Regions from separate parts of the Pantoea dispersa genome, predicted to be linked through region 2. Evidence: riboswitches for the same ligand, from Rfam matches in the RefSeq annotation. Region 2 holds a riboswitch; each other region holds the start of a gene.

Evidence for each region. Region 2 has a riboswitch for thiamine pyrophosphate ahead of thiB (thiamine ABC transporter substrate binding subunit). Riboswitches for the same ligand answer to the same signal wherever they lie in the genome.
Region 1: another riboswitch for thiamine pyrophosphate. It lies ahead of thiM (hydroxyethylthiazole kinase); the one in region 2 lies ahead of thiB (thiamine ABC transporter substrate binding subunit).
Region 3: another riboswitch for thiamine pyrophosphate. It lies ahead of K7H94_RS19190 (LuxE/PaaK family acyltransferase); the one in region 2 lies ahead of thiB (thiamine ABC transporter substrate binding subunit).

Annotation. Positions count from the first base shown of each region.
Region 1 covers NZ_CP082346.1:1,462,679-1,468,816, reverse strand. Annotated here, with positions in the region: gene K7H94_RS06750 (GntR family transcriptional regulator) at 1-445, shown strand, start outside; gene fbaB (class I fructose-bisphosphate aldolase) at 652-1,704, opposite strand; gene thiD (bifunctional hydroxymethylpyrimidine kinase/phosphomethylpyrimidine kinase) at 1,852-2,652, opposite strand; gene thiM (hydroxyethylthiazole kinase) at 2,649-3,434, opposite strand; TPP riboswitch at 3,468-3,564, opposite strand; gene K7H94_RS06730 (hypothetical protein) at 3,910-4,107, shown strand; gene ahpF (alkyl hydroperoxide reductase subunit F) at 4,160-5,728, opposite strand; gene ahpC (alkyl hydroperoxide reductase subunit C) at 5,799-6,138, opposite strand, start outside.
Region 2 covers NZ_CP082346.1:3,276,183-3,282,320, reverse strand. Annotated here, with positions in the region: gene polB (DNA polymerase II) at 1-323, opposite strand, end outside; gene K7H94_RS15420 (DedA family protein) at 493-1,257, shown strand; gene thiQ (thiamine ABC transporter ATP-binding protein ThiQ) at 1,254-1,955, opposite strand; gene thiP (thiamine/thiamine pyrophosphate ABC transporter permease ThiP) at 1,939-3,549, opposite strand; gene thiB (thiamine ABC transporter substrate binding subunit) at 3,525-4,511, opposite strand; TPP riboswitch at 4,558-4,651, opposite strand; gene sgrR (HTH-type transcriptional regulator SgrR) at 4,722-6,138, opposite strand, start outside.
Region 3 covers NZ_CP082347.1:90,287-96,424, forward strand. Annotated here, with positions in the region: gene K7H94_RS19170 (dipeptide ABC transporter ATP-binding protein) at 1-8, shown strand, start outside; gene K7H94_RS19175 (M20 family metallopeptidase) at 19-1,248, shown strand; gene K7H94_RS19180 (M24 family metallopeptidase) at 1,245-2,360, shown strand; gene ddpX (D-alanyl-D-alanine dipeptidase) at 2,375-2,965, shown strand; TPP riboswitch at 3,041-3,170, shown strand; gene K7H94_RS19190 (LuxE/PaaK family acyltransferase) at 3,266-4,348, shown strand; gene K7H94_RS19195 (acyl-CoA reductase) at 4,345-5,793, shown strand; gene K7H94_RS19200 (SDR family oxidoreductase) at 5,813-6,138, shown strand, end outside.

The sequences.
Region 1 (6,138 bases), 1.8 Mb from region 2:
GCGCGTGGCCGACGGCCGTTTCATCCGTGAAGCGGTGGAGATCGCCGTGGTTCGTCGCGCCGCGCTGGAGATCGCTGCCACCGGACTGATGGCGCTGGAACACAATCTGCAGCTGCAGCGACTGGCAGCGGAACGCCACGACAGCCAGGCGTTTCTGGCGCTCGACGATGAGTTTCACCGGTTGATTGCCGAAGGCATTGACTGCCTGCTGGCGTGGGAGACGGTGGAGAACATTAAAGCGACGATGGACCGCGTGCGCTTTCTGACGCTGAGCGAAGTGTCGCCGCCGGAGAGCCTGATTCAGCAGCACGAAGAGATATTTGCCGCGCTGAAAGCGAAGAATGCCGATGCGGCTGAGAAGGCGATGCGGCGACATCTGCAGGAGATGATTCTGACCATCACGCCGATTGCCGAGCGCAACAGCGAATGGTTTGAAGGGCCGTAGTGTTGTTCGGTGAGCTTGCGGTGGGGTGTGATGCGGTGCGGTTTGATACGGTGCGGTGTGATGCCCTCACCCCGGCCCTCTCCCACCGGGAGAGGGAGCTGTTCCAGCTAGTACTCAATAATTAACTCTGAAAAACCGCACATTCATGTCCCCTCTCCCGCCTGCGGGAGAGGGCTAGGGTGAGGGGGAAAAAGCACCTCACACCATCAGGCAATCGTCACATCTTTCGCCAGATACACATCCTGCACCGCATTAATCAGCGCCACGCCCTCTTTCAGCGACTTCTTAAACGCCTTGCGTCCGAGAATCAGCCCCATGCCGCCGGCGCGTTTATTGATCACCGCCGTACGCACCGACTCCGCCACATCGGTCGCACCGGCTGAAGCACCACCGGAGTTAATCAGCCCGGCGCGGCCCATGTAGCAGTTGGCCAGCTGGTAGCGCACCAGATCGATCGGATTCTCACTGGTCAGCTTGCTGTACACGCGCTCATCGGTGTGGCCAAACTTCACCGCGTTATAGCCGCCGTTATTCTCCGCCATTTTCTGCTTCACAATGTCGGCACCAATGGTGGCCGCCAGATGGTTAGCCTGACCGGTCAAATCGGCGCTGGCGTGATAATCCACCCCATCCTTCTTGAAATCGTTGTTGCGCAGATAGGCCCACAGCACCGTCACCATGCCCAGCTCGTGCGCGCGCTCGAAGGCCGCTGCAATTTCCTCGATCTGCCGGCGCGACTGCTCAGAACCAAAATAGATGGTGGCGCCGACCGCAACCGCGCCCATGTTGAATGCCTGCTCGACGCTGGCGTACAGCGTCTGGTCATACTGCGTGGGATAGCTCAGGGTTTCGTTATGGTTCAGCTTGACCATAAACGGAATGCGGTGCGCGTAGCGACGTGACACGGAGGCCAGCACGCCATAGGTTGATGCCACACAGTTACAGCCGGCTTCAATCGCCAGCTCGACGATATTCTTCGGGTCGAAATAGGCCGGATTGGCAGCGAACGAGGCGCCGGCAGAGTGTTCCACGCCCTGATCCACCGGCAGAATCGACAGATAGCCGGTACCCGCCAGACGGCCGGTGTTGTAGAGCGTCTGCATATTGCGCAGTACCGCAGGAGAACGATTGTTATCAATCATCACGCGATCGACATAATCCGCGCCCGGCAAATAAAGGCTGTCCGCTGGAATGGTCATGCAGCGATGTTGAAGAAGCGTATCCGCCTCTTTACCCAATAACTGTACGATGTCCGTCATGTTCGCTCCTGATAAATGGCTGGAAAAGAACCGGCACCTGCCGATTCGCCCCCCACAGCCTGGACCGAAACGCGCCAGGCTGGCAAATTGCTGACTCCATTTTTCAGACGGATACGCAGTGAAAAATCGGCAATCTGGCGTTACGCCCTACCACCACTGATGGAAATGATGCACCGGCCCAATGCCATGGCCGACCTCAAGCGAATCGGCGTGCAGCAGCGCCTGCTGCAGCCAGGCCTTGGCTTCCGCTACGGTGCCCGCCCAGTCCACATGGCGCGGTCGCAATGCCGCCAGCGCCGCCGACAGCGTGCAGCCGGTGCCGTGCGTATGACGGGTGTTAACGCGCGGTGCGGTAAAGCGCTGGCGGCCGGCACGGGTGATCAGCCAGTCCGGGCTTTCCGCATCGCTGAGATGACCGCCCTTCATCAGCACTGCTTCGCAGCCCAGTTCCAGCAGCGCATCGCCCTGCTGCAGCATACTCGCCTCGTCCTGCGCCATGCGGCAACCCAGCAGCGCCGCGGCTTCCGGCAGGTTGGGCGTGATCAGTGATACCTGCGGCAACAGACATTCACGAATGCTGGCTACCGCATCGGGCGACAGCAGCGCATCGCCGCTTTTGGCAATCATCACCGTATCCAGCACCACAAACGGCAGGCTGGCTCGTTTCAGCTTCTCTGCCACCACCTCGACGATCGCCGTCTCCGCCAGCATACCGATTTTGGCGGCGTCAATGCGCACGTCGTCCAGCACCGAGTCGAGCTGCGCCGCGACAAATGCCGGTTCGATGCGATACACCGACTGCACGCCGCGGGTGTTCTGTGCCACCAGTGCGGTAATCACGCTGGTGCCGTACGCGCCGAGCGCGGAAAACGCTTTCAGATCGGCCTGGATACCTGCGCCGCCGCTGGGGTCGGTGCCGGCAATGGTCAATGCATTGATACGTTTCATGCCGCCACCTCCAGCGTCCACAGCGCATCGAGAAAAGCGGCGACGAAGCTGCCGGGCCCTGCCACGCTGCGCGCGGCCTGCTCTCCCGCCAGTGACATTACGCGGCAGGCCGCTGCCACGTGCTGGATGCGCTCACCCGGCAGGCTGCTGCACGCCGCGACGACGGCGGATAGCGCACAACCGGTGCCGACCACGCGCGTCATCAGCGGGCTGCCGCCGGGAATCGCCAGCGTCTGGCGGCCATCGGTGACGTAATCGACTTCGCCGGTTACCGCGACAAGGGTCGTGCAGCGTTGCGCCAGCTGCTGCGCGGCGTTCAGTGCGGCATCGGCCTGATGCACGCTATCCACACCGCGTCCGCCCGTGGCCTGCTGGGCTAAGGCGAGAATCTCTGAAGCGTTGCCGCGAATGGCCGCCGGTCGCAGGCTCAGCAGCTGCTGACAGAATTCCGTACGCAGGGTTAGCGCGCCTACCGCCACCGGATCGAGCGTCCACGGTGTGCCGGCCTGGTTAGCGGCATGTACCGCCGCCAGCATCGCATCACGACGCTCGCGGGTTAAGGTGCCAACGTTAATCAGCAGTGCATCGGCGAAACCGGCAAACTGCGCCGCTTCATCGCCATCAATCACCATCGCGGGCGAAGCCTGCAGTGCCAGCAGCACGTTGGCAGTAAAAGTTTGCACCACGTCGTTAGTCATACAGTGCACCAGCGGTGCCTGCTGCCGCAGCAGTTGCAGAGAGTGCGCGAGTTGCGCCGGGGAAAGAGGGTCAGGCTGTGTCATAAGGCTCCCAACCGGCAATCAGGAAGGCGAATGCGGTCAGGCATCTGACTTCCCTACGCTGGCATTATCCAGATCAGGTATTACGGGTATTTCTCAGCCTTCACAAAGAAGGGCACCCCGAGTCATGCACGTCCGTGTCAGACGTGCCTTCACAGCATAAAGGGTCAGCTTAAAGTTGTAAATCCTGCGGCGGGTGCGCTTTTTTTGCCGGACAACGAAGAGCAAAAATACGTGCGCCATCAATTTTCATGATTTTTTGATCATCAGGAAAATATAAACAAATCGATGGAGATCAATTTCCCCAAAATACCGAAAATTCATCAGGATAGTTAATTTAATCTGCCGGGGCAGTAGGCGGGAAATAAACAGAAGAAAGCGCGCAACTTGATTAATATCAAATCGGCCGGCGGCATAACGCGGCCTAATTCCCCTCCGGATTTGAAGACCGCTGTTTCACCTTCACCCGGAATCGCTAATGACTTTATTCAGTTTTCTTCCGCACGCGCACCACTGGCACAATATCACCATTTCCCGTCAAGGCGCCGTTGCCCCCGGCGGCCGTTACCGGTACTCCACGTACCTCGAAGCCGAATGCAAACGCTGCGGCGAGCGCATCCATAAAATTTATTATCGCGATATCAGCGATGAACAGGCGCGTCGCTGGCTGGGATAAAAAAAAGCCCCGCAACACAGGTTGCAGGGCGCTTGCGTGGCTATCGCAAAACTTATTCAGCCGGTTTGGTGCGGATCAGGTAATCAAACGCGCTCAGTGACGCTTTGGCCCCTTCCCCGCTGGCAATGATGATCTGCTTGTACGGCACCGTGGTGCAGTCGCCGGCGGCAAATACGCCTTTCAGGCTGGTTTCGCCTTTGGCGTCGATCAGGATCTCGCCCATGCGGTTGCGCTCTACCGCGCCTTCCAGCCAGTTGGTGTTAGGCAGCAGACCAATCTGGACGAAGATACCGCTCAGCGCCAGTTCGTGGCTGGTCTGGTTATTGCGGTCGATGTAGGTCAGACCGGTAACTTTACTGCCGTCGCCTTTCACTTCGGTGGTCTGCGCGTTGAGGATCACATCGACGTTTTTCAGGCTGCGCAGTTTATCCTGCAGCACTTTATCGGCGCGCATTTCGCTGGCGAACTCCAGCAGCGTGACGTGCTCGACAATACCGGCCAGATCGATGGCCGCTTCAACGCCGGAGTTACCGCCGCCGATCACCGCCGTGCGTTTGCCTTTAAACAGCGGGCCGTCACAGTGCGGGCAGTAGGTTACACCTTTGGTGCGATACTGCTCTTCGCCCGGAACGCCCATGTTGCGCCAGCGTGCGCCGGTAGCAATGATGATGCTGCGTGATTTCAGCACTGCGCCGGAAGCGGTTTCGATGGCGTGCAGGCCACCCTCTTTGGCTGCCGGAATCAGCTTGATGGCGCTCTGGGTGTCGATCACGTCCACGTCATAGTCATCAACGTGCGCACGCAGGGAACCGGCGAGCTTGGCCCCTTCGGTTTTCGGCACGGAGATGTAGTTTTCAATGTCAACGGTGTCCAGCACCTGGCCGCCAAAGCGCTCGCCCATCAGGCCGGTACGGATGCCTTTACGCGCCGAGTAGATGGCCGCCGCAGCGCCCGCCGGGCCGCTGCCGACGATCAGCACTTCATAGGCATCACGCTTGTTCAGCTCTTCAGCCGCACGCTTATCCGCGTTGGTGTCTACCTTACCGACGATTTCTGCCAGGCTCATGCGACCCTGACCGAACTCTTTGCCGTTGAGGTAAACCGCCGGCACGCCCATGACGTTGCGTTCGGTGATCTCGTTCTGGAACATGCCACCGTCGATGGCGGTATGACGGATGCGTGGATTGAGCACCGCCATCAGGTTCAGCGCCTGTACCACGTCAGGACAGTTGTGGCACGACAGAGAGTAATAGGTTTCGAAATGCAGGTCGCTGTCCAGCGCAACAACCTGATCCAGCAGGCTCTGCGCCTCTTTCGACGGATGTCCACCGGTCTGCAGCAGTGCCAGCACCAGTGAGGTAAATTCGTGGCCCATTGGCGAACCGGCAAAGCGCGGACCGCTGTGGCTGCCTGGGTTAGTAATCAGGAATGATGGCTTACGTACCGGTTGATCGTTCTCTTCACGGAAGCTGACTTTATCAGACAGACTCGCGATATCGGTCAGCAGAGTACGGATCTCTGCGGATTTTGCGCCATCGTCCAGTGTGGCAATCAACTCAACCGGTTTCGTTAGTTTCTCAAGGTAGGCCTTGAGCTGGGTTTTTAAATTGGTGTCGAGCATAGTGAGTTCCTGTGAAGAAAATCGGGTGCCGCAGCACCCGATGGAAGAAAGATCAAAGGGCGTAGGTGACTTAGATTTTGCCAACCAGGTCCAGTGATGGAGCCAGCGTTGCGTCGCCTTCTTTCCATTTAGCCGGGCAAACTTCACCTGGGTGAGAAGCCACGTACTGAGCCGCTTTCACTTTACGCAGCAGGTCAGATGCGTCACGGCCGATGCCTTCTGCAGTGATTTCGATGGCCTGGATGATGCCTTCCGGGTCAACGATGAAGGTACCGCGGTCAGCCAGACCTTCTGCTTCACGCATGATTTCGAAGTTACGGGTCAGAGCACCGGTCGGGTCGCCGATCATCGCATACTGAATTTTCGCGATGGTGTCTGAAGAACCGTGCCAGGCTTTGTGGGTAAAGTGC
Region 2 (6,138 bases):
GCTTCATACACCGCAATGCCGTTTTCACGCAGGCGTTTTTCGATGCTTTGCAGCTGTCGGTGGCTGCGGCAATAGAGTCCCAGCACCGGTCGGCGCCGGAAATCTTTCAGATCCAGCGGTTGCAGGCGCGTATGGCGCTCGTCGCGAATCAGCGCTTCGGTTTGCGCCTGGAACTCCTGGGGAATAAACGCCACTGACTCCTGCGCAGGCAGCACCAGGCGCTGCGGGCCCTGGTCGGTGGCCAGCCACAGCACCACTTCGCTGCCGGTCGGGGTATCCCGCCAGTGGCGAGTCAGCAAAAATCCTGCGCGCGGTTCGGTCACGTTAACTCCGGAGAATGAATTCATTTCAGTATATCATGGATGTTTATACAGTGTACTGCCGGTGGTGCCGTCGTCCGCGCGGCGCGGGCGTGCGGCAGCGCGGGGAATTGCTTGACGCTGTGGGGCTGTCTCAGGACAATCCAGCCTCTATATTCCGCAGAGGATAGTTATGGAAGCCTGGATCCAACACCTGTTTACGCAATCGCTGGAGTACGCGCTGATTGCCGTGGCGCTGGTGACCTTTCTTGAGTCGCTGGCGTTTGTCGGCCTGCTGCTGCCGGGAACGGTCCTGATGGCCAGCCTCGGCGCGCTGGTGGGCAGCGGACAAATCGGGCTCTATCCGGCGTGGGCCGCCGGGCTGGCCGGCTGTCTGATTGGCGACTGGGTGTCGTACGGCATTGGCTGGAAATTCCAGGGACCGCTGCACCGCTGGAAATACCTGCAAAAATACAAAGGGCTGCTGGATAAAACCGAGCACGCGCTGCATCAGCACAGTATGTTTACCATCCTCGTGGGGCGCTTTGTCGGACCGACGCGTCCGCTGATTCCGCTGGCGGCCGGCATGCTGGAGCTGCCGGTGCGTAAATTCCTGCCGCCGAACATTATCGGCTGCATCCTGTGGCCGCCGGCCTACCTGATGCCGGGCATTCTGGCGGGCGTGGCGATCGACGTGCCGCAGGCGGCGCAGGGCGACAGCTTCAAATGGCTGCTGCTGGCGGTGGCGCTGCTGCTGTGGATCGGCGGCTGGCTGCTGTGGCGCTGGTGGCGCAGCGGCAAAAGCGTCGACTGGGCTACGCCTTATCTGCCGCAGGCGCGGCTGCGCTGGCTGGCTCCGCTAATGGCGCTCATCGGTGTGGGTGCCTTTATTGCGCTATTGTTCCACCCGATGATGCCAATTTTCCTGCAGCTGCTGTGGAAGGTGTTCTTCGCTTAACGCGGTGATACGCCAAGGATGGCGGCCGCCGGGCTTTCTCCGCGCAGCAGGCTGGCGGTGCTGCCATCCCAGTACACCCGACCGTCAACAATCACCAGGCTGCGTGACGCAATCTGCTGCGCATCCTCCAGACTGTGCGACACCATCAGCAGCGTGATAGTGCGCGCCTCGCACACCGCGCGCACCAGCTGTAACATCTCGCTGCGCAGCGCCGGATCGAGTGCCGAAAACGGTTCGTCCAGCAGCAGTACCGGCTGATTGCGCAGCAGGCAGCGCGCCAGCGCCACGCGCTGGCGCTGACCGCCGGAGAGCTGGCCGGGCAGACGCGTCAGCATCGATTCCAGCCCGGTTTGCTCCGCAATCTGCTGTACCTGCTGCTGCTGTTCGCGCGTCAGCTTCAGGCCGGGATGCAGGCCCAGCCCCAGATTTTGCTGCACCGTCAGGTGCGGAAACAGATTGTTATCCTGAAACAGCATCGATACCGGTCGCGCGGAAGGCACGCTGCGGGTGTGGTCGACGCCATCGATCAGCAGGCTGCCCTGACTCACCGGCAGAAAGCCGCCGAGCAGGCTCAGCAGGGTACTTTTGCCCGCGCCGCTCGGGCCGAGAATGGCGAGACGTTCACCGGCCTGTGCGCTAAAGCTGAAGCGCATCGGCAGATGCTGGTAGAGATAAGTAAGGTTATTCAGTGTCAGCATGGCGACCCGGTAATTTTTCCATCAGCGTAAACAGCAGCAGGCATAACAGCAGCAGTAGCAGCGCGGTTACCGCGCCATCGGCACCGCGATAGGCGCCAATCTGCTGGAACAGATAAAACGGCAGGGTGCGGAAATCGGCGCTGCCGAACAGCGCCACCACGCCGAAGTCCCCAATCGACAGCACGCAGGCAAAGGCCAGCGCCTGTGCCAGCGGACGTTTCAGCGCCCGCAGTTCAATCAGCCGCAGGCGAGTAAACCCACTGATGCCCAGCGAGGCGCACAGCTGAGCGTAGCGCGCGCTGAGATCGCGCATCGGATTTTCCAGCACTTTCATGGCGTAGGGGATGGCGATCAGCGCGTTGGTGAAGATCACCAGCGCATCGGCACGCTGCGGCAGGCCAACGGTGGCGTTGAACAGCAGAAAGAACCCGCTTGCCAGCACGATGCCCGGCATCGCCAGAATCAGCATTCCGCTGAGTTCCATGGCCTGCGCGGCGAAGCGCTGCTGACGCTGGCGCAGTTCGCGACTGCTCCACAGCAGCATCATGGTCAGCAGCACGCACAGCACACCGGCACCGAGTGCGATACGCAGCGACGTCCACGTGGCCTGCCATAGCGCGGGCTGTTGCAGCGCGCCGGCAATGCCGCCCCGTAAGCCGTCGACCAGTACCGCCGCCAGCGGTGGCAGCAGTAACAGTAGTGCCAGCGTAATCAGCAACGTATCCGCGACGCGTGCGCGCCAGGAATCCTGCGGATCGCGCCAGCCGTGCACCGTCTGGCTACCGGCCGGAATCGCTTTACTGAAGCGCTGGCTGAGCAGCACCAGCAGCAGACAGCAGCCGAGCTGCAACAATGCCAGCAGCGCGGCGCGGCCGGGATCGTAATCAAAGCTAAGCGCCTGATAAATGGCCAGCTCCAGCGTGGTGGCCTGCGGACCGCCGCCCAGTGCCAGCACGGTGGCAAAACTGGCGAAGCACAGCATAAAGATCAGAGCCGCCGTTGGCAGCAGCGGACGGCGCAGCCACGGCCACTCCAGCAGGCGAAACAGCGACCAGCCGCGCAGACCGAGCTGCGCCGCCAGCTGGCGCTGCTCGCCGGGAATGCTCTCCAGCGCCTGCAGCAGCATGCGCGTCGCCAGCGGCAGATTAAAGAACACGTGCGCCAGCAAAATGCCCTGCAGGCCGTACGGCGAGAAGTGATAGTCGATACCGACGGCGGCGCAAAGCTGCGCCAGCCAGCCGCTGCGCCCATAGACGCTCAGCAGACCGAATACGGCGACCAGCACCGGCAGCACCAGCGTCATGGCGCACAGGCGCAGCAGCAGGGTGCGGCCGGTAAAGCGGCGGCGATAGAGCGCGCGGGCCAGCAGAATGGCTGGCAGCACCGAGAGCAGCGCTGACAGCAGCGCCTGTTCAAAGGAGAACGCCAGCACATGGTGCAGATAGCTATCGCTGAGCAGCGCGCGCCAGTCGGTGGCCGGCGCGGCGAGCAGCAGGGCACCGAGCGCCAGCAGCGCGACCGCACACAAGAGCAGTGCGCTAAGCGCTCCGGGCAGCAGCCAGCCGGGCATCAGCGGCTGACGGCGCGCTGCCACGCGCTAATCCACGCCGCGCGATGGTCAGCCACCTCTGTCGGGGTGTATTGCAGCGCATTAGCAGGCACCGGCAACGCCTGATAACCGGCGGGTAAATCGCTTTTGATCACCGGATACATCCAGTTGCCGGTGGGAATGGTGCGCTGAAACGCTGGCGACACCATAAACTGCATGAATTGCTGCGCCAGCTGCGGCTGTTTGCTGCTGGCGAGCTGCGCGCCCACTTCTACCTGCAGATAGTGGCCTTCGCTGAACGGCGCGGCGGCGTAGTTATCCTTTTTCTCTTCAATAATGTGGTAAGCCGGCGAGGTGGTGTAGCTCAGCACCAGATCGCTTTCGCCTTTGAGGAACAGACCATAAGCTTCGCTCCAGCCTTTGGTGACGGTCACGGTTTTGCTGGCCAGCTTCTGCCAGGCCGCCGGCGCTTCATCGCCGTACACTTTCTGCATCCACAGCAGCAGACCGAGCCCCGGCGTGCTGGTGCGCGGGTCTTCATAAATCACCCGCCATTTTTCCGGGCTTTCGACCAGCTCCTTCAGGCTGTGCGGCGGATTCTTCAGCTTGTTTTTGTCGTAAACGAACGCGAAGTAGCCGTAATCAAACGGGATAAAAGTGTCATTGTGCCAGCCGTCCGGCAGCTGCAGTGCACGGGTATCCACCGTGCTTTTGCTGAACAGGCCGGTTTTTTCCGCCGCCTGAATCAGGTTATTGTCCAGCCCCAGCACCACGTCGGCCTTGCTGTTCTTTCCTTCCATGCGCAGGCGATTAAGCAGCGATACGCCATCCTCCAGCGCCACATAGTTCAGCTCACAGCCGCAGCGGGCCTCAAAGGCTTTTTTCACTGCCGGACCGGGGCCCCAGTCGGCGGCGAACGAGTCGTAGGTATACACGGTGAGAACGGGTTTGGCCGCCAGAGCCGGCGCAGCGATCAGCAGCAACAGGGGCAGAACTTTATTTAACACTTTGCGTTCCTTAAGGAGAAGGTAAGGTTGCGTCGCAAAGGATCTGAGGGCGGAGCATCTCAAATCCCTACGCCGGTACGAGCCGGATCAGGTTCGACGGGTCTCTCTCAGCCAGTTAACCGGCACCCCGTTGAGAACGACATATTCTAGACATTTACATGACAACGCGAAAGGTTCACCTGCCGGTCGTGTTGTCTGATGCTGCCCTTTTTACAGCTCCGGCGGGGCGAACCAGGCGGACTTGAAGTCAAACCAGCCGAGCGTGTTCAGTCGCACGCCACGCATGCTGCGCTGGCCCTCCAGCAGCAGCCAGTGATGAAACAGCGGATGCAGATAGTCGCTGTTTACCAGCTGTTTGCTCCACTCCGCCAGCGGCAGCGCTTTCTCACGCCAGCGCGCGGCGTCGGCCTGCCAGTCCAGCGGGATACAGTGATGCATCAGCGGTAGCTCGTAGAGCTGAGCGAACAGGGCGTAGTCGAGCGGCAGGGTAAAGTTGACGCTGCCCAGCCAGATGTCACTCTCGCCCGCGCCGTCGAACCAGCTTTCGTAGCTCACTTCGCGGGTAATCAGCTCGACGCCCTGCTGCGCCAGCAGCGGCCGCAGCGCATTGGCGATGCCCTCGTGTTCGACGTGGTGGCTGTACCAGCTGAGCGTCAGCTGGGTCACGCCGTCGGGCTTGTGGGCTGGGGTGATATCGCGCCGATGGTGCCAGCGCGGCAGCAGGCCATAAGCCGGGAACCAGTAGCGCTGATAGCCGACGCCGGCATGATTGAGCAGCGCGATAGGGTTAAGCAGATCGCTCACCCAGCGGCGGAAACCGGCATCGCGCCCGCGTTCAGAGCGCTGATCGAACAGCAGAAAATAGCAGCCCTCTTCGAGACGACTCTCTTCCGATTTTTCGTCGTCGTTTTCGCCTTCCAGTTTTACACCGGCGTAGACCAGCTCATCGCTGATCTCCGGCAGCACCCAGATCGAGACATCATCAATCAGCGCGCGGTAGCCGAAGTAGTCATCAAACGCGGCGATTTTCAGCTGGGTTTGCTGATTGCGCACCACGCTGTACGGACCGGTGCCAATGGGCTGACGGGCGAAGTGGCGCAGTGTCGGCCATTCACGCGGCAGAATCATGGCGCTGACGCTGGCCAGCAGCCACGGCAGCCAGCAGTCCGGCTGGCTGAGATGGATATCCAGCGTCCACGGTGCCGGCGAGTGCAACTGGTCGATGTGCGAAAACAGCGGCTGGCTGCGCACCCGGTCCAGCGAGGCGATGACATCCTCCATCTCCAGCTCGCGGCCATGATGAAAGCGGATTGCCGGCCGCAGGAAGAAGCGCCAGTGCAGCGGAGAGGTTTGCTGCCAGTGATGGGCAATGTCGGCGGCGATTTCCCCCTTTTCCTCATTTATACGCGTCAGGCCGCTGAATATCTGTCGCGCCAGATGGGTTTCTGAACGGCGCAGCGGCGAGCCGGGCAGCAGGTTAGGCAGGGGCCGGTAGTAGAGCACGCGCAGAATATGCTTGCCCTGGCGAAAGCTGCGGCCAAGGTGCGCGGCAATCATCTGCCGCACCTGGTTTTTATCGCCCACCAGCTGCACCAGCTGGTCGATGCGATCCTGCTCCAGCAGGTCT
Region 3 (6,138 bases), on a different replicon from region 2:
TGGCATAACGAGAAGCGCATGAACCCTGAAGAGTTAATTCATCACATCGATCGTGAATACTGCCTCGCTTTCCTGGCAAAAATGGTGCAGCACAAAAGTTACAGTGCCACCGAGGGCGAGCGCGAATTAGCCCGCTATATGGCACAACAGATGGCGCAGCTGGGGCTGGAGACTGAACTGCAGCCGGTGGCCGGCGATCGGCTGAACGCGATTGGGCGGCTGGCCGGCAGCGGAGGCGGCCACAGCCTGCTGTTCAACGGTCATCTTGATACTAACCCGGTCACCGAAGGCTGGACCGTCGATCCCTGGGCGGGAAAAATTGACGATCAGTTTATTTACGGTATCGGCGTTTCTAACATGAAAGCGGGCGATGCCGCCTATTTCTGCGCGCTGAAGACGTTGATTGATGCCGGCGTGAAGCTCAGGGGCGACGTGATCCTCACTTACGTGGTCGGCGAGTTACAGGGCGGCATCGGTACGCTGGCGGCGATTGAGCAGGGCGTACGCGCCGACTATTTCATCAATGCCGAACCCACGGATTTACAGGCGCTGACCATGCATGCCGGCTCGCTGATGTTCACCATTGAACTGACCGGCGATACGCGCCATCTGTCAAAGCGTGAGGAGGCGGTCGACGCGATTGCGGCGGCGGTCGAACTGATTCCGCAGATCAATAACATCACCTTCAGCGGAGCGAAAAGCGCAGAACACCGCAAAATTAACCGTGGTCATATTGGCACCGTACACGGTGCGCTGGGGCGTGATTTGCAGGAGTGGCGGCCGCCGCAGGTCGCGGATTTTGTCCGCCTGAAAGGCTCCGCCCGCTTTGCGCCGGGGCAAACGGTGGACGGCGTGCTGGCCGACCTGCAGGCCCTGCTGGATGCACTGTGCCAGCGCTATCCGGGCCTGCAGGCGCAGCTGTTCGATGACGGCCTGCGCGATAAACCCACCATGCTGCCGTTTGAGGTGTCGCCGGAATCGCCAATCGTTAAAGCGGTTAATCGCGGCTGGCAGACTGTGCGCGGCACGCCGCAGCCTACTGGGGTGATTACGCCGCCCGCCTTCTACGGTACCGATGCGGCGCACCTGTATCAGCATGCAGGCATGGAGGGCATCGTGTGCGGACCCGGCGGCAAGTACAACACCATGCCGGACGAGCGCGTTGAGATCAGTGAATTTCTCGATATGGTGCGCATCTATTTGCTGGCAATCCTCGACATCTGCCAGCCGGTTGAACCTGCGTCATGATCGCCGACGCGCTGTCACGGCTGCGCAGCGCCATGCGCGCCGCCGACATTGAGGTGATGCTGATCGATCATGGCGAACTGCTGGCATGGTTAACCGGTTATACCGTGTCGGAAACGCGTTATCGTGCCTGTCTGGTGCCGTTGCAGGACGAACCGTGGATGGTGTTGCGCCAGCTGGATGCCGCGCCGTGCCGCGCGCAGTCACCGCAGCTGGCGATTGACGCGTACCGCGATGAAGACGATCCGTGGCTGGCGGTGGCGCAAAGCCTGACGCGGCGCGGCTATCAGCGGGCGCGGCTGGGCGCGGATTATGCATCCTACGGCATGACGGTGCATAGCTGGCAGCAGCTGGCGCGCCATCTGCCCGGGGTGCGCTGGTGTGATGTCAGCGGCATCAGCGACCGGTTGCGCAGCGTTAAATTTCAGGCTGAAATCGCCAGCTTACGCCAGGCCGCCAGCATTGCCGATGCCACGCTGGCCCAGCTGAGTGCGCAGGTGCAGGGCGGCTGGCGCGTGCGTGATGTCGCCGCGCTGGCGGCGGCACAATTTCTGCGACTCGGTGCTGACAGCGGTGAAACCGGACCGATTGTTATCGCCAGCGGCGACAGCGGATTTTTGCATGCCAGCGGCCATGAGCAGCGTCTGCAAGCGGGCGATGTGCTGCACGTTGAGCTGATCCCAAAAGTGCGGCACTACAGCGCGCGCCTGATGCGTCCGCTGATTGTCGGTGAAATCTCTGCGGCGCGCGCGGCGCTGGCACAACAGCTGATCGCCATTCAGGATCGCCAGCTGCAGGCGATGAAGCCGGGCGTTGCGGCCTGCACGGTGGATGCCGTCGCGCGTGAGGCGGTGCTCAGCGCCGGGCTGCGTGAGGATTACAGCAACATCACCGGTTATGCGCTGGGTCTGTATACGCGCACCCCGCGTCCGAGCGATTTCAGCTGCTGTTTTCATCCTCAGGCGCCGTGGTTACTGGAGGAAAACATGGTGTTTCACATGTATATTTCAGCGCAGGGCCTCGCCTTCAGTGAAACCGTGCGCGTCACGGCACAGGGCGCAGAGCGACTCACCACGCTGCCGCGCCAGCCGTTTACGCTGCCGGCTAACAATTAACAGGATGATGTACAGTGCAGGACGTTGAATTAATCGATTTGGCTGCCACCTTGCCGGGCCTGATGTTTGATCTGAAATACGCCACCGCCGATAACATCGCCGGGTATGCCATTTATCGCGACGCGCAGGCGTTGCTGCATCCGGATGCCGCCGCCGCGCTGCGCCGCAGCAGTGACATCGCCCGGCTGGCGGGGTTCCGCCTGCTGGTGCTGGACGCGTATCGTCCGCAGCAGGCGCAGTGGCACTTGTGGGATGCCTGTCCCGACGCGGATTATGTGGTGCCACCGGCGCGGGGCTCGAATCACAGCCGTGGCGTGGCGATCGATGTGACGCTGGTGGATGAGGCGGGCAACATTCTGGAGATGGGGACCGGGTTTGACGACATGTCTGCTGAGTCGCACCCGTTCCATCCCAACGTGCCGCAGCAGGCGCAGCGCCATCGCCTGTTGCTGAACGCCATCATGCTCGGCGGCGGTTTTGTCGGCATGCCCACCGAATGGTGGCACTTTGAACTGCCGGATGCGCAAAACTATCCGCTGCTCAGCGATCGCTTTGCCTGCGTCAGCCGGGCTGATCGCGCTCCTGTGAGTGATATTGCGCGTTAATAATCGCGTTGCTGAAGCGAGGGGGTTCTGCGCCTTCCCGCCTTGACACGCCCTCCGTTCCGACCCCAGAATGCAGCTTGTTCCAAGGGGTGCCCTGTTAGAGGGCTGAGATTCTACCCGCGCGGCTGTCACGGCCGGCAACGTAGTGACCCTCTGAACCTGATCCGGCTAATACCGGCGTAGGGATGTGGAACCGGGGTCACTGCACGCCCTCATTCCCTCTTTGCGCCTTTCTGCGAATCCTGCGCATTTCTCAGGCCCTGGCAGGCCGTTATGCCGCAGTCCAAAGAGGGCACCTTCATGACCGAAGCGTCAATCATCGCCGCGCTGCTGGCGTTTATGCAGCGCCAGGAAACCACGGAAGCGGATTTCAACCAGCTGGCGCTGCAGCTGTTCGCGTGGCAATTCGAACACAATCTTCCCTACGCCCGTTTCGCCCGCCAGCGCGGCCGCACGCCGCTGACGGTAAAACAGTGGCGGCAGATTCCGGCGGTGCCGATTACGGCGTTTAAAGATCTGACGCTGAGCTGCCGTCCGGTGGCGGAGATTCCCCACATCTTTATGACCAGCGGCACCACGGGGACCGGCCGGGGGCGCAGCTATCACCCGACGCTGGCGGTTTACGATCGCTCGATGCTGATCAATTTCCGCCAGCGCTTTATGGCCGGACATCCGCGCCTGCCGATGGCGATCCTGTTTCCGCACAGCAGCGAGCTGCCGCACTCTTCGCTGGCCCATTATCTGACGCTGGCGATGCAAGAATGTGGCACGCCAGACAGCGAAGTGATGGTGGATGCGCAGGGGCTGAAACTGCCGCGTCTGATCGCCGCGCTGGAGCAGGCGCAGGCCAGCGGCCAACCCTATGCCCTGCTGGGTGCCAGCTACAGTTTTGTCCATCTGCTGGACGAACTGGCGCGTCAGCAGCGGCGTTTCAGGCTGCCGCCGGGCAGCCGCATCCTCGACACCGGGGGTTTTAAGGGCCAGTCGCGTGAAGTTGCGGCGGAGGCGTTTTATAGCGCGCTGCAGCAGACGCTCGGCGTGCCGCGTTCGCACTGCATCAATATGTACGGCATGACTGAACTCAGCACCCAGTTTTACGATGCCGGCAATGAAATCTGCCCGCCGGTGAAATCCGGACCGCACTGGATCCGCACGCGCGTGGTCAACCCGCTGACCGGTGCGGACGTGCCGGAAGGTGAGACAGGCGTACTGGTGCATCACGATCTCGCCCATTTCAATTCTGTTTCCGCGATTCTGACCGAAGATGCCGGCGTGATGGTGCCCGGCGGTTTTCAGTTGCTGGGCCGCGTCGCGGGCGCGGATGCCAAAGGCTGCTCGCTGGCGATGGAATCGTTTCTCGCTGCCGCGCAGGCGCGGGCATGAAAGTGTATGCCGGCCATCTGCCGGGCATCCGCCACAGCGAGGTGGCGTGGCACAGCCTGCACTTTGGCCAGCAGGGCAGCACGCTGGAAGTGTGCGTGCCGGTGCTGTCCGAGGCGCAGATTGCCACGCTGGCGGCCAGCGTACGCGATAACGCGCGCCGCTACCTGCACACCCTGAGCGTAGCGCGCATCACCGCGTTGATTGATGAAGCCATCGCGCGCCTGCTTGACCGTTCGCACCCGTTGCGCCAGCAGGCGGAGCGGTTGCTGCCGCTGGTTACCGGCTATGACGCCGGGATGCTGCGGCTCGGTTTAACCGGCTATCTCAAAACCTTCCGTGAACCGCAGCTGCGGCGTTTTCTGGCGGAGGATTTCGGCAACGTGCAGATGCTGGACGATTTTCAGCCGCGGCCAAAAGGCGGCTTTGCCCGCGCGTTTGGTCCACAGCTGTTGCTGCAGGTCTGGGCCGGCAATGTGCCGGGTTTGCCGCTGTGGAGCCTGATTGCCGGCCTGCTGGTGAAGGCGGGAAGCGTGGGCAAAGTGGCGAGCGCTGAGCCGCTGATGGCGGGCTGGTTCGCCCAGCTGCTGGCGGAGATCGATCCGCAGCTGGGCGACTGTCTGGCCGTTGTATGGTGGCAGGGCGGTGATGAACGCACTGAGCAGCAGTGGTTCCGCGAGGCAGACGTGGTGATGGCTTATGGCGGAGAAGCCGCGCTGACGGCGATGCAGCGGCGTCTGCCGCCAGCCACGCGCTTTCTGCCGCACGGCCACAAAATCAGTTTTGGCATGGTGGCGCGCTCGGCGCTGGACGTGCGGCGCGGTACGGCGCTGGCGCGTCAGGTGGCTTACGATGTGATGCGCTATGACCAGGCTGGCTGTTACTCGCCGCAGGCGCTGTTTATTGAGCGCGGCGGCCGGGTGACGCCGCAGGAGTTTGCTACTTACCTCGCCCATGAACTTGCCGCGCTGGCACAGCGCTATCCGCGCGCGACGCTAACGCTGGGTGAAAGTCAGGCTGTGGCCGCGTGGCGCAACGCGGAGGAAATGCATGCGCTGAGCGGTGACCGCACGCTGTACGGCGATGAGCACGATGCCTGGGCGGTGGTGTACGTCGACAAGCCGGAGCCGTTACAACCGGGCGCGCTCGGACGTACGCTGAAGGTGATTGCCGTGGATACGCTGGAGGAGACGGTAAACTGGGTGGCCGCGCAGCGCGCGTATCTGCAAAGCGTTGGCCTCGCGGCCGCGCCCGAGGTGCTGTTTCGGCTGGCGGCGCAGCTCGGTGCGGCGGGCGTCACGCGCATCACGGCGCTGGGTAACATGACTTCACCGGAGGCGGGCTGGCATCACGATGGCCGTTTTAGCCTGCTGGATCTGGTCACCCTGTGCGAAATCGAACAGGCGGCGGAAACCGCCGCTGAACACTATGCGCCCTATCTTGACTGAGCTGGCGTGGAGAAACGCAATGAAATTCAGCAATCACACCGTGCTGGTGACCGGCGCCAGCCGCGGTATTGGCGCCGCCATTGCCCAGGCCTTTGCCGCCGAAGGCGCATTTGTCGTGGTCAACTATTTACGTAATCACGACGCCGCTGCGCAGGTGGTGGCGGCCTGTGAAGCACAGGGCGGGGGGGCACTGGCGATTGCCGCCGATGTGACCTGTGCCGCACAGGTAGCCGATATGATGCAGCAGATCGAGGCCGCTACCGGCCGACTGGATGTGGTGGTGAACAATGCCTTCGCACCTTATCGCTTCGATCCGGACCAGCGCCAGCGCTTCTGGGAAACGTC